DNA from 2 places in the Nocardiopsis codii genome. Region 1 is predicted to be linked to the other one. Evidence: predicted binding sites of a transcription regulator. Region 1 holds the regulator's gene; the other holds the start of a gene.
What was found. Region 1 encodes HrcA, which represses chaperone genes, less so after heat shock. Its sites were predicted from a motif close to TTGGCACTCTCNNNNNGAGAGTGCCAA; they were not measured.
Positions count from the first base shown of each region.

Region 1 (5,511 bases):
TCCTCGCTGCGCTCCACCACCGCGCAGACGATGTGGTCCCTGCCCACGCCGGACACCGTGCACCGGGCACGCAGGCCGAGACCGTCGGACAGGTCGACGGTCTCACCCTCCCTGATGCGCCGCACCACCGCGGCGTGGCGCCCCTCGGAGCCGTCCACCGTCACCCGGTCGGCCGCCAGGTCGGCGGTCTCGACCAGGAAGACCGGCGGTGTCACTTGTTGGCGCCGAAGGCGTCGCGGAGCTTGGCGAAGAGGCCGCCGTGCCCGGGGCTGAACCGGCCCGGGGACTGGTCCTCACCGCGCAGCTCGGCGAACTTGCGGAGAAGGTTCTCCTGCTCCTCGTCGAGCTTGCCCGGGGTCTCCACGTCGACGCGGATGCGCAGGTCGCCCCGGCCGCCGCCGTCCAGGTGGGTGACGCCCTTGTTGGACAGGGTGATGACGTGGCCGGAGTTGGTGCCCGGACGCAGGTCGATGTTCTCGGTGCCGTCGAGGGTGTCGAAGGCGAAGGAGGCGCCCAGCGCGGCGGCCGTCATGGGGACGGTCACCGTGCAGTGCAGGTCGTCGCCCCGCCGCTCGAAGGTGGGGTGGGGGCGCTGGATGATCTCCAGGATGATGTCGCCGCGGGGGCCGCCGTTGGGGCCGACCTCGCCCTCACCGGCGAGCTGGATCCGGGTGCCGTCGTCGACGCCGGCGGGGATCTTGACGGTACGGGTGACCTTCTCCCGCACACGCCCCTCTCCCGCGCAGTCGCCGCACGGGTTGGTGATGACCGAGCCCTGCCCCGAGCACTGCGGACAGGGACGGGAGGTCATCACCTGACCCAGGAACGAGCGGGTGACCTGGGAGACCTCGCCCTGCCCGTGGCACATCTCGCACGTGGTGCGGTGCGAACCGGCCGCGGTCCCCTCGCCCTGGCACGTCTCGCACAGGATCGCGGTGGGGAAGGTGATCTCCTTGCTGACCCCGAACGCTGTCTCCACCAGGTCCAGCTCGACCCGGATCTTGATGCTCCGACCGCGCCGGACCCGGTCCCGGGGGCCGCGCCCGCCGGGCTGGCCGCCGCCGAAGAAGGCGTTCATGATGTCGTCGAAGGCGAAGCCGCCCGCGCCGCCGCCGAAGCCTCCCGCGCCGCCTCCGCCGGGAGCGTAGGGGTCCTGGCCCATGTCGAACATCCGGCGCTTGTTCTCGTCGGAGAGGACCTCGTAGGCCTGGGTCACCTCCTTGAAGCGCTCCTGCGTCGCGGGGTCGGGGTTGATGTCCGGATGGAGCTCGCGTGCGAGCCTCCGGTACGCCTTCTTGATCTCGTCCTTGGACGCGTCGCGACGCACCCCGAGAACCTGGTAATAGTCTCTGGCCACTGAGTTACTGTCCTGCCAAAATCTGTCCGACGTACCGAGCCACGGCGCGTACCGCTCCCATTGTTCCCGGATAGTCCATCCGGGTGGGTCCCACGACACCGATCTTGGCGAGCGACTGGTTTCCCACACCGTAGTCGGCCGAGACGATGGAGGTGGACCGGAGACCCTCGTGGAAGTTCTCCGCGCCGATGCGCACCGTGAGCATTGACGGGTCCTTCGCCTCACCCAGCAAACGGATGAGGACCATGTTCTCTTCCAGCGCCTCCAGGACGTCCCTCAGGCTGGCGGCGAAGTCGACGGCGGCGAGGTTGGCCGTCCCGGCGAGGACGATCTTCTCCTCGTGCCGTTCGACGAGGCTGTCCAGCAGGACGGAGAGGACGGCGACCGCCATCTGGCGGTGTTCCGGCGGAACCTGCGCGGGCAGGTCCGCCACAGCGTCGGGCACCTCTCCGAGGTGGAGACCGGAGATGGCGCGGTTGAGCATGGAGCGCAGGTCGTGGACCGCTGTCCCGTTGACCTCTCCGAGGCCGTCGATGACGCGCTGTTCGACCCTGCCCGTGTCGGTGATCACGACCATCATGACCCGCTGGCCCCCGAGGGGGACCAGCTCGACGTGCTGCACCGACGACCGGGTCAGCGACGGGTACTGCACGATCGCGACCTGGCGTGTGAGCTGGGAGAGGAGCCGCACGGTCCGGGCGACGATCTCGTCCAGGTCCACCGCTCCGGCGAGGAAGGACTCGATGGCGCGGCGCTCCGGGGCCGACAGGGGCTTGACCGAGGAGAGCCGGTCGACGAAGAGCCGGTACCCCTTGTCGGTCGGCACGCGCCCCGCGCTGGTGTGGGGTTGGGCGATGTACCCGTCCTCCTCCAGCGCGACCATGTCGTTGCGGATGGTCGCGGGCGAGACCCCGAGCCTGTGCCGGTCGGCCAGGGCCCTGGAGCCCACGGGTTCGTTCGTGTTGACGAAGTCCTCCACGACCGCGCGCAGGACCGCGAGCTTGCGCTCGTCCAGCAACTCGCCACCTCCTGGCACTCCGGGTTCCTCGGTGCTAATTCTATGCCCGGCCGCAAACCCGGACGGGTACCCGCCGGTAGTAACACCGGGGGGCACGCCTGATCTTCCCTCCGGTGCGGCGACGTGCGCCACGACACGGGTGAAGCGACACCCTCCCCCAGTAGACTGCACGACCGTGGCTACCAAGGGAACCGGCCGCTACGGCCGCGACGTACTCGCCGACGACTGGCGGCTGCCCCGCAAGGGCGCCGTACGCGAGGTCCCCCTGAGTCGGGACCTGGTCGTGGAGGACGCCGACGAGGCGTTCTGCGGAGCGGTCCTGACGTGGGACAAGTCCACCGTGACCCTGGAGGACCGCGCCGGCCGCCGCAGGGTGTTCGACCTGGGGCCGGCCGCCTTCCTGCTCGACGGGAAGCCCGTGACCCTGGTGCGCCCCGCCGCGGCGCCGAGGGGACCCCTGCGCAGCGCCTCCGGCTCGGTGGCGGTGACCGGCGCCGCCGCGCGTACGGCGCGCGGGAGCCGCATCTACGTGGAGGGCGCGCACGACGCCGAGCTGGTGGAGAAGGTCTGGGGCCACGACCTGCGCGTCGAGGGGATCGCCGTCGAGTTCCTGGAGGGCGTCGACGACCTGCCCGCGATCGTGGCGGACTTCGCCCCCGGTCCGGACCGGCGCCTCGGGGTCCTCGTGGACCATCTGGTCCCGGGATCCAAGGAGAGCCGGATCGCCGAGCGGGTACGCGCGGAGCACGTACTGGTGGCCGGCCACCCCTATGTCGACGTCTGGCAGGCCGTGCGGCCCGCCGCCGTGGGGATCAGGGCCTGGCCCGAGGTTCCGCGCGGCCGCCCCTGGAAGGAGGGCGTCGTCGAGGCCCTGGGGTGGCGGATGGAGACCGGTGAGGCGTGGCGCCGGATCCTCGGATCCGTCGGTACCTATGCTGACCTGGAGCCGTCCCTGCTCGGACGTGTGGAGGAGCTCATCGACTTCGTCACGGGACCCCACCCGGACGAACCCTAGGACGTGTCGTCGCGTCACGGTAGGGTTCCTGCCCCTGACAGGGCCGTTTTCGCGGTGGAACGGAGTCAGGACCTAGGATTCTGCCCAGGGCGCGGTCCGGACACCCGGTGTCCGGGGCCGCGGTCGCCCGCCTCCGGCCCTGCGCGGTCGTCGGTACCGAGCGAAAGTACAAGAACCGCCACTCATCAGCGGAGCCAAGGAAGAGCATGAGCGAGACCCCGACGAACCCCCCGTCCCCGGAGGACCCCGACCAGGACCGGCAGCCCCGGCAGCCGGAAGGCGGGCAGCAGGAGTACGGCCGCCAGGACGAAGGCCGGCCGCAGCAGCCCGGGTACGCCCAGCCCTCGGGCGGGCAGTCGCCGTACGCCCCCCAGCCCGACCAGGGCCAGCCGTCGTACGGGCAGCCGTCCTACGGACAGCCCTCCGGCGCACAGCCCGCGTACGGGCAGCAGCCCCAGCCCGGCCCCCCGGGCGGCGCGTCGCCGTACGCCCCGCAACCCGACCAGGGACAGCCGTCCCACGGACAGCCCACGGGCGGCCAGCCCTCGTACGGGCAGCAGCCCCAGCCCGGGTACGCCCAGCCCTCGGGCGGCCAGTCCCCGTACGCCCCCCAGCCCGACCAGGGCCACCAGCAGGACTACGGCCAGCAGGCCCCGCAGTCCTACGGCCAGCCCCCACAGGCACAGCAGCCCCCGGCGCAACCCGGTTTCGCGCCTCCCGGCGGCTCCGCCGAGCAGCACGCCTACGGGCAGCCCCAGCACCCCCAGCAGCCCTACGGCCAGCCCGGGTACGGTCATCAGCCCGCAGGGCAGCCGCCCCAGCCCGGGTACGCCCAGCCCTCGGGCGGCCAGTCCCCGTACGCCCCCCAGCCCGACCAGGGCAACCAGCAGGACTACGGCCAGCAGGCCGCACAGCCCTACGGCCAGCCCCCACAGGCACAGCAGCCCTACGGGCAGCAGGCCGGCGCGCAGCAGGGCTACGTCCCGCAGCCCGAGTACGCCCAGCAGCAGCACGCCTACGGCCAGCCGCAGTACCCCGGCCCCTACGGCCAGCCTCAGCAGCCCGCGCAGGGGAACGACAACGGCACGCTCGTGGCCATGCTGGCCCACCTGTCGGGCTTCGTGATCGCGTGCTTCGGCTGGATTCCGCCGCTGGCCGTCTACCTCGCCAAGCGCAACCAGTCGCCGTTCGTGCGCCACCACGCCTCGGAGGCGGCCAACTTCCAGATCACGCTGCTGATCCCGTACGTCTTCGCCTGGGTCGTCTTCATCGGACTGGGTATCTTCTTCCCGAGCCTGTCCTGGATCGGCTCCCTTCTCATCGCGCTCGTCTGGATCGTGTCGATCGTCTTCGGGGTCATGGGCGCCAACAGCGCGAACAAGGGGACCTGGTACCGCTACCCGGTCAGCATCCGCCTGCTGAAGTGAGGCGCGCCCCTCACAGGCCCGAGCGAGTCCACACGAAGGAACCGACATGTCGTACCCGAACAACCCGTCCGAGGACCCCTACGGCCAGGGCTACCAGCCCGGCCACAACGACGGCTCCGGCGGCTACCCCGGCCAGCACCCGGGTCAGCCCGGCGGCTACCCGGCTCCCGGCGGCCAGCAGCCCGGCGGCTACCCGCCGCCCCCGCAGGGCGACCCCTCGCAGGGGTACCAGAGCGGCGGTTACCCGCCGCCGCACGGCGACCCGTCCCAGGGGTACCCGGGTGGCGCCCACCCCGGTCACCAGCAGGGCGGATACCCGCCCCCCGGCCAGCCCGGCGGCTACCCGGGCCAGGACCAGGCCGGCGGCTACCCGGCTCCCGGGTACCCCCAGGGCGGTTACCCGCCCCCGGGCGGCCAGCCGGGATACGGCCAGCCCGGGTACGGCCAGCCCGGAGCGGACGACAGGCAGATGGCCTTCCTCGCCCACCTGGGCGGCGGCATCCTCGGCGTCCTGGTCCCCCTGATCATCTTCCTGGTCAAGAAGGACTCCTCGCCGTTCGTCCGCCAGCAGTCCCTGAGCGCCCTCAACTTCCAGCTGGTCCTGTTGATCGGCTACATCGTCTCCTCGGTGCTCTCGTTCATCTTCATCGGCGCGCTCCTCGGCCTCGGAATCTGGATCTTCGCCGTCGTCGTC
Region 1 covers NZ_JAUZMY010000001.1:44,315-49,825, forward strand. Annotated here, with positions in the region: gene Q8791_RS00195 (16S rRNA (uracil(1498)-N(3))-methyltransferase) at 1-215, opposite strand, end outside; gene dnaJ (molecular chaperone DnaJ) at 212-1,357, opposite strand; gene hrcA (heat-inducible transcriptional repressor HrcA) at 1,362-2,375, opposite strand; gene Q8791_RS00210 (DUF3097 domain-containing protein) at 2,551-3,390, shown strand; gene Q8791_RS00215 (DUF4870 domain-containing protein) at 4,488-4,817, shown strand; gene Q8791_RS00220 (DUF4870 domain-containing protein) at 4,864-5,511, shown strand, end outside.

Region 2 (5,511 bases), on a different contig from region 1:
GCGCTGGGGCGCCAGATCCGCCAGACCGCACGGGCCGACGACATGGTGCACCGCGCCTACCTGGCCGAGCGGTACACGCTGTGGCTGCGGTGCGTGTGGTACCCGCCGCTGGAGTTCGCCTACCTGTTCGCGACCGCGTGCACGTTCCTGGTGGCGGGGTCCCTGTACGCGAACGGGCTGCTGACCGTGGGCCAGATCGCCACGGCCGTCTTCCTGTCCGTGCAGATGACCCGGCCCGTGGAACAGCTGGTGGACCAGGTGGACAGCCTGATGATGGGCCTCACGAGCCTGCGGCGCCTGCTCGGGGTGCGGCTGGCCGAGGAGCGGACGGGCGCCGCGGAGGCGGCCGGTGAGCACGTCCCGGGGTCGGTGGAGGTGCGCGGCGTGCGGTTCGGCTACACCGGCAAGGAGGTCCTGCACGGGGTGGACCTGGTCCTGCGTCCCGGTGAGCGGCTGGCCGTGGTCGGACCGAGCGGGTCGGGCAAGTCGACGCTCGGCAAGCTTGTCGCGGGCGTGCACGGGCCGACCTCCGGGAGTGTCCGGGTCGGCGGGGCGGACATGGCGGGGCTGTCGCCGGAGCTGCGGCGCGAACGGGCGATCCTGCTGAGCCAGGAGAGCCACGTGTTCCGGGGCACCGTCGCCGAGAACCTGGCGCTGGCCCTGGACGCCGCCGACGTGGACCGGGACCGGCTGTGGGAGGCGCTGGCCGCCGTGGACGCCGACACGTGGGTGCGGTCGCTGCCGGAGGGCCTGGACACGCGGGTGGGGTCGGGGCACCTGCCGCCGGACCCGGCCCACGTGCAGCAGCTCGCGCTGGCCCGGGTGGTGCTCGCCGACCCGGAGGTGCTGGTGCTGGACGAGGCGACGTCGCTGATGGACCCGGGGTCTGCCCGTCACCTGGAGCGGTCGCTGGCCGGGGTGCTGTCGGGGCGCACGGTGGTGGCGATCGCGCACCGGTTGCACACCGCGCACGACGCCGACCGGATCGCCGTGGTGGAGGGCGGACGGATCAGCGAGCTGGGCAGCCACGACGAACTGCTGGCTCTCGGGGGTTCGTACGCCGGCCTCTGGCACGCCTGGCACGGGGACGCCTGAGTCCGCACGCGCGGCCCAGCCGGCCGAGGGACGCCCTTCGGCCGGATCGGCGATCCTCCGCGCACACCGCCCCGGGTCCGGCGGTGTCGGCGGCGCGGACCGCGACCCGGGTCCCCCGAATGCCGGACACGGGCGCGGCCGGCACGGCGGCAGTGGGGCGGTACCGGCCCCGGACACAGCGAAACCGGGCGGCCCCGAAGGGCCGCCCGGTCGTCGCGGGCGAGGTCGCGTATCGGACCCCAGAACTCCAGGAGGTCCTAGAAGTCCATGCCGCCCATGCCACCGGTCGGGTCGCCGGCCGGAGCCGACGCCTTCTCCGGCTTCTCGGCGATGACGGCCTCGGTGGTCAGGAACAGACCAGCGATGGAGGCCGCGTTCTGCAGGGCGGAGCGGGTGACCTTGGTCGGGTCGATGACGCCGTCCTTGAACAGGTCGGTGTACTCACCGGTGGCGGCGTTGAGGCCGAAACCGGGCTCCAGGTTGCGGACCTTCTCCGCCACGACGCCGCCTTCGAGGCCGGCGTTGATGGCGATCTGCTTGAGCGGCTCCGCGATGGCGCGACGAACGATGTCGGCGCCGATGGCCTCGTCACCGTCCAGGTCGAGCTTGGCGAACGCGGGGACGCTGGCCTGCAGCAGCGCGACGCCACCGCCGGGCAGGATGCCCTCCTCGACCGCGGCCTTGGCGTTGCGGACGGCGTCCTCGATGCGGTGCTTGCGCTCCTTGAGCTCCACCTCGGTCGCGGCACCGGCCTTGATGACGGCCACGCCGCCGGCCAGGCGGGCGAGACGCTCCTGGAGCTTCTCGCGGTCGTAGTCGGAGTCGGTGCGCTCGATCTCGTTGCGGATCTCGTTCACGCGACCGGCGATCGCGGTGGCGTCACCGGCGCCGTCCACGATGGTGGTCTCGTCCTTGGTGACGACGACCTTGCGGGCGCGGCCGAGCATGTCGAGCTCGGTGTTCTCCAGCTTGAGGCCGACCTCCTCGGTGACGACCTGGCCGCCGGTCAGCACGGCGATGTCGCCGAGCTGGGCCTTGCGGCGGTCACCGAAGCCCGGAGCCTTGACGGCGACGGACTTGAAGGTGCCGCGGATCTTGTTGACGATCAGCGTCTGGAGGGCGCCGCCCTCCAGGTCCTCGGCGATGACGACGAGCGGGCGACCGGCCTGGAGGACCTTCTCCACGACGGGCAGGAACTCGTTGTTGTTCGAGATCTTGGAGTTGACGATGAGGATGTAGGGGTCCTCGAGGACCGTCTCCATGCGCTCGAGGTCGGTGGCGAAGTAGGGCGAGATGTAGCCCTTGTCGAAGCGCATGCCCTCGGCGAGCTCGAGCTCGAGCCCGAAGGTCTGCCCCTCCTCGACGGTGATGACGCCTTCCTTGCCGACCTTGTCCATCGCCTCGGCGATGGTCTCGCCGATCTGGGGGTCGCCGGCGGAGATCGAGGCGGTGGAGGCGATCTGCTCCTTGGTCTCGATGTCCTTGGAGAGGTTGCCGAGCTCCTCGTTGATGCGAGCCACGGCGGCCTCGATGCCGCGCTTGAGGCTGATCGGGTTGGCGCCGGCGGCGACGTTGCGCAGCCCCTCGCGGACGAGGGCCTGGGCGAGCACGGTGGCGGTGGTGGTGCCGTCACCCGCGACGTCGTCCGTCTTCTTGGCGACCTCCTTGACCAGCTCGGCCCCGATCTTCTCCCAGGGGTCCTCGAGCTCGATCTCCTTGGCGATGGAGACACCGTCGTTGGTGATCGTGGGGGCGCCCCACTTCTTCTCCAGAACGACGTTGCGACCCTTCGGGCCGAGCGTGACCTTGACTGCGTCCGCGAGCTGGTTCATACCGCGCTCGAGGCCGCGACGGGCCTCCTCGTCGAACGCGATCAGTTTGGCTGCCATTGGATTCTTGTCCTCCCGTGACCGGGCTGATACGCGATGGGACGAGGCATGCGCCCGCGACGGACGACCGGAGCGCTCCGACAACCCTGCTGTCGGATGCCACGGTCTCGCAGCCTCGATCCGGTTAGCACTCAAGGAAGGCGAGTGCTAACCAGGTCCCTTTTTAGCACTCGGCCATGGAGAGTGCAAACGATGTGGTCACGATTTCCCCACCCCTCATAACAGCCCCGACCTGCACATACACCCCATCATGAGCTGTTTTCCGCGCTCAGCGGACAGGTTCCGCCACCCTCCGTGCCTGCTCGGACAGTGCCGTCAGGAGCGAATCGGGACTCGCGGGAGGACACGGCGCGTCAGAGCTTCTTGAAGTACCGGACGATCGGCATCGGTGTGAGCCCCGCCCGGGAGTAGGTGCTCCGCGCCGGGGCGTGGCCCTCGTCGCCCCCGGTCTCGATGATCGCGAGACCCATGCCCCGGTCCCTGATCCAGTCCACCGCGAACTCCGTGAGAGCCACCCCGACGCCCCTCCCCTGGTGGCCGGGGTCGACGGCGAGGAACGTCACTTCCCCTTCTCCGCGGCGGGATCCGCCGTCCCCCGCGCCGTCCTCGCCCTCCGCACCGGGCGCGGGGCGCAGCCGGACGGACGCGAACCCGGTGACGGCACCGCCGGAGACGGAGACCCACACGTGCTCCTCCTCGGACTCCAGGGCCCTCGTGACCACCGCGCGCTGGCTGACGCGCCAGTCCGGGATCATGTGCAGGTAGAGCCGGTCGCCCAGTTCCCGCCGCATCGACGCGTGCACCGGTTCCCACGCCCTCAGGGACAGGGCGACCACCGCGTCCCTGTCCCGCTCCTCGTACGCCCGGATCTCGTCGCTCATCCCCGCAGGCTAACCGCCTCCCCCGGCGCGGGAAAGCGAATATCCCCTGGCCGGGGACCCGTGGTGAGCAGGGCGGGCACGACCATCGGGCCGGGGCCGCATCACTGCCGGGGCCCGCCCCCCCGGGCCGGAGCGCGGGCGGGGACCACAAGGGGCGCGGACGCGGCGAGGGGGCGGCCCCGGGCCTCCCGCTCGTCGCGGGATGACGGGCCGCCCCCTCGCGGGCGGTGGCGGACGGCGCCGGTCGGCGCCGTGCCGACCGGTCAGCAGCCCCCGGCGACCGCCGGGATGATCGAGACCTTGGCGCCGTCGGCGATCTCGGTCTGGAGGCCCTTCTCGAAGCGCACGTCCTCGTCGCCGACGTACACGTTGACGAAGCGGCGCACCTTGCCGTTGTCGTCGAGGATGCGGGCGCGGATGCCCGGGTAGTTGGCCTCCAGGTCGTCGAGGAGCTCGGCGAGGGTGGCGCCCTTCGCCTCGACCTCGGAGGCGTCGTCGGTGTAGGTGCGCAGGATGGTGGGTACGCGGACGCTGGCGCTCATGGCGTTGTTCTTCCTTCTGCTGTGGGGCGGCGGGCCGGTGCGCGGCCCTCCGGGACTGCCTGGGTCGCCGGGACGGCGGTCAGACGAGGCCGGCGTCGGTGAAGGCGCTCAGGGACGGCTTGATCGTGGCGGTCACACCGGCGTCCACCGCGTTGAGGGTCTTGAGTCCGTCGCCGGTGTTGAGCACGACGGTCCGGGCCTCGGGGTCGAGCCTGCCCTCGCGCACCAGCTTGCGGAGCACACCCGTGGTGACGCCGCCCGCCGTCTCGGCGAAGACGCCTTCGGTGCGGGCGAGGAGCTTGATGGCGTCGACGATCTCGTCGTCGTTCACGTGCTCCACGGAGCCGCCCGTGCGCTGGGCGATGTCGAGCACGTACGGTCCGTCCGCCGGGTTGCCGATGGCCAGCGACTTGGCGATGGTGTCGGGCTTGACCGGCTGGATGACGTCGATGCCCTTCTCCCAGGCCTGCGCGACCGGCGAGCACCCCGTGGCCTGGGCGCCGAAGATCCGGTACGGGCGGTCCTCGACCAGGCCGAGCTTGATCAGCTCCTGGAACCCCTTGTCGATCTTGGTGAGCTGGGACCCGGAGGCGATCGGGATGACGATCTGCTCCGGCAGCTGCCAGCCGAGCTGCTCGGCGATCTCGTAGGCCAGCGTCTTGGAGCCCTCGCCGTAGTAGGGGCGCAGGTTGACGTTGACGAACCCCCAGCCCTCGCCGACCGGGTCGCCGATCAGCTCGGAGCAGAAGCGGTTGACGTCGTCGTAGTTGCCGTCGATGGCGACGACCTTGCCCCCGTAGACGGCGGCCATGACGACCTTGGCCTCCTCCAGCCCGGCGGGGATGAACACGCAGGACTCGAACCCGGCGCGCGCCGCGGCGGCGCCGACGGCGCCGGCCAGGTTGCCCGTCGAGGAGCAGGACAGGGTGGTGAAGCCGAAGGTGCGGGCCGCCTCGACGGCGATCGCGACCACGCGGTCCTTGAAGGAGTGCGTGGGGTTGCCGGAGTCGTCCTTGACGTACAGGGAGTCCATGCCCAGCTCGGCGGCGAGGCGGTCGGCCTTCACCAGCGGGGTCAGGCCGGGGGCCATGTTGGGCAGTTCGG
Region 2 covers NZ_JAUZMY010000003.1:342,205-347,715, forward strand. Annotated here, with positions in the region: gene Q8791_RS05255 (ABC transporter ATP-binding protein) at 1-1,095, shown strand, start outside; gene groL (chaperonin GroEL) at 1,353-2,984, opposite strand; gene Q8791_RS05265 (GNAT family N-acetyltransferase) at 3,338-3,865, opposite strand; gene Q8791_RS05270 (ubiquitin-like small modifier protein 1) at 4,129-4,407, opposite strand; gene thrC (threonine synthase) at 4,487-5,511, opposite strand, start outside.
Region 2: the regulator HrcA is predicted to act here: its motif matches at 3,148-3,174, upstream of groL (chaperonin GroEL).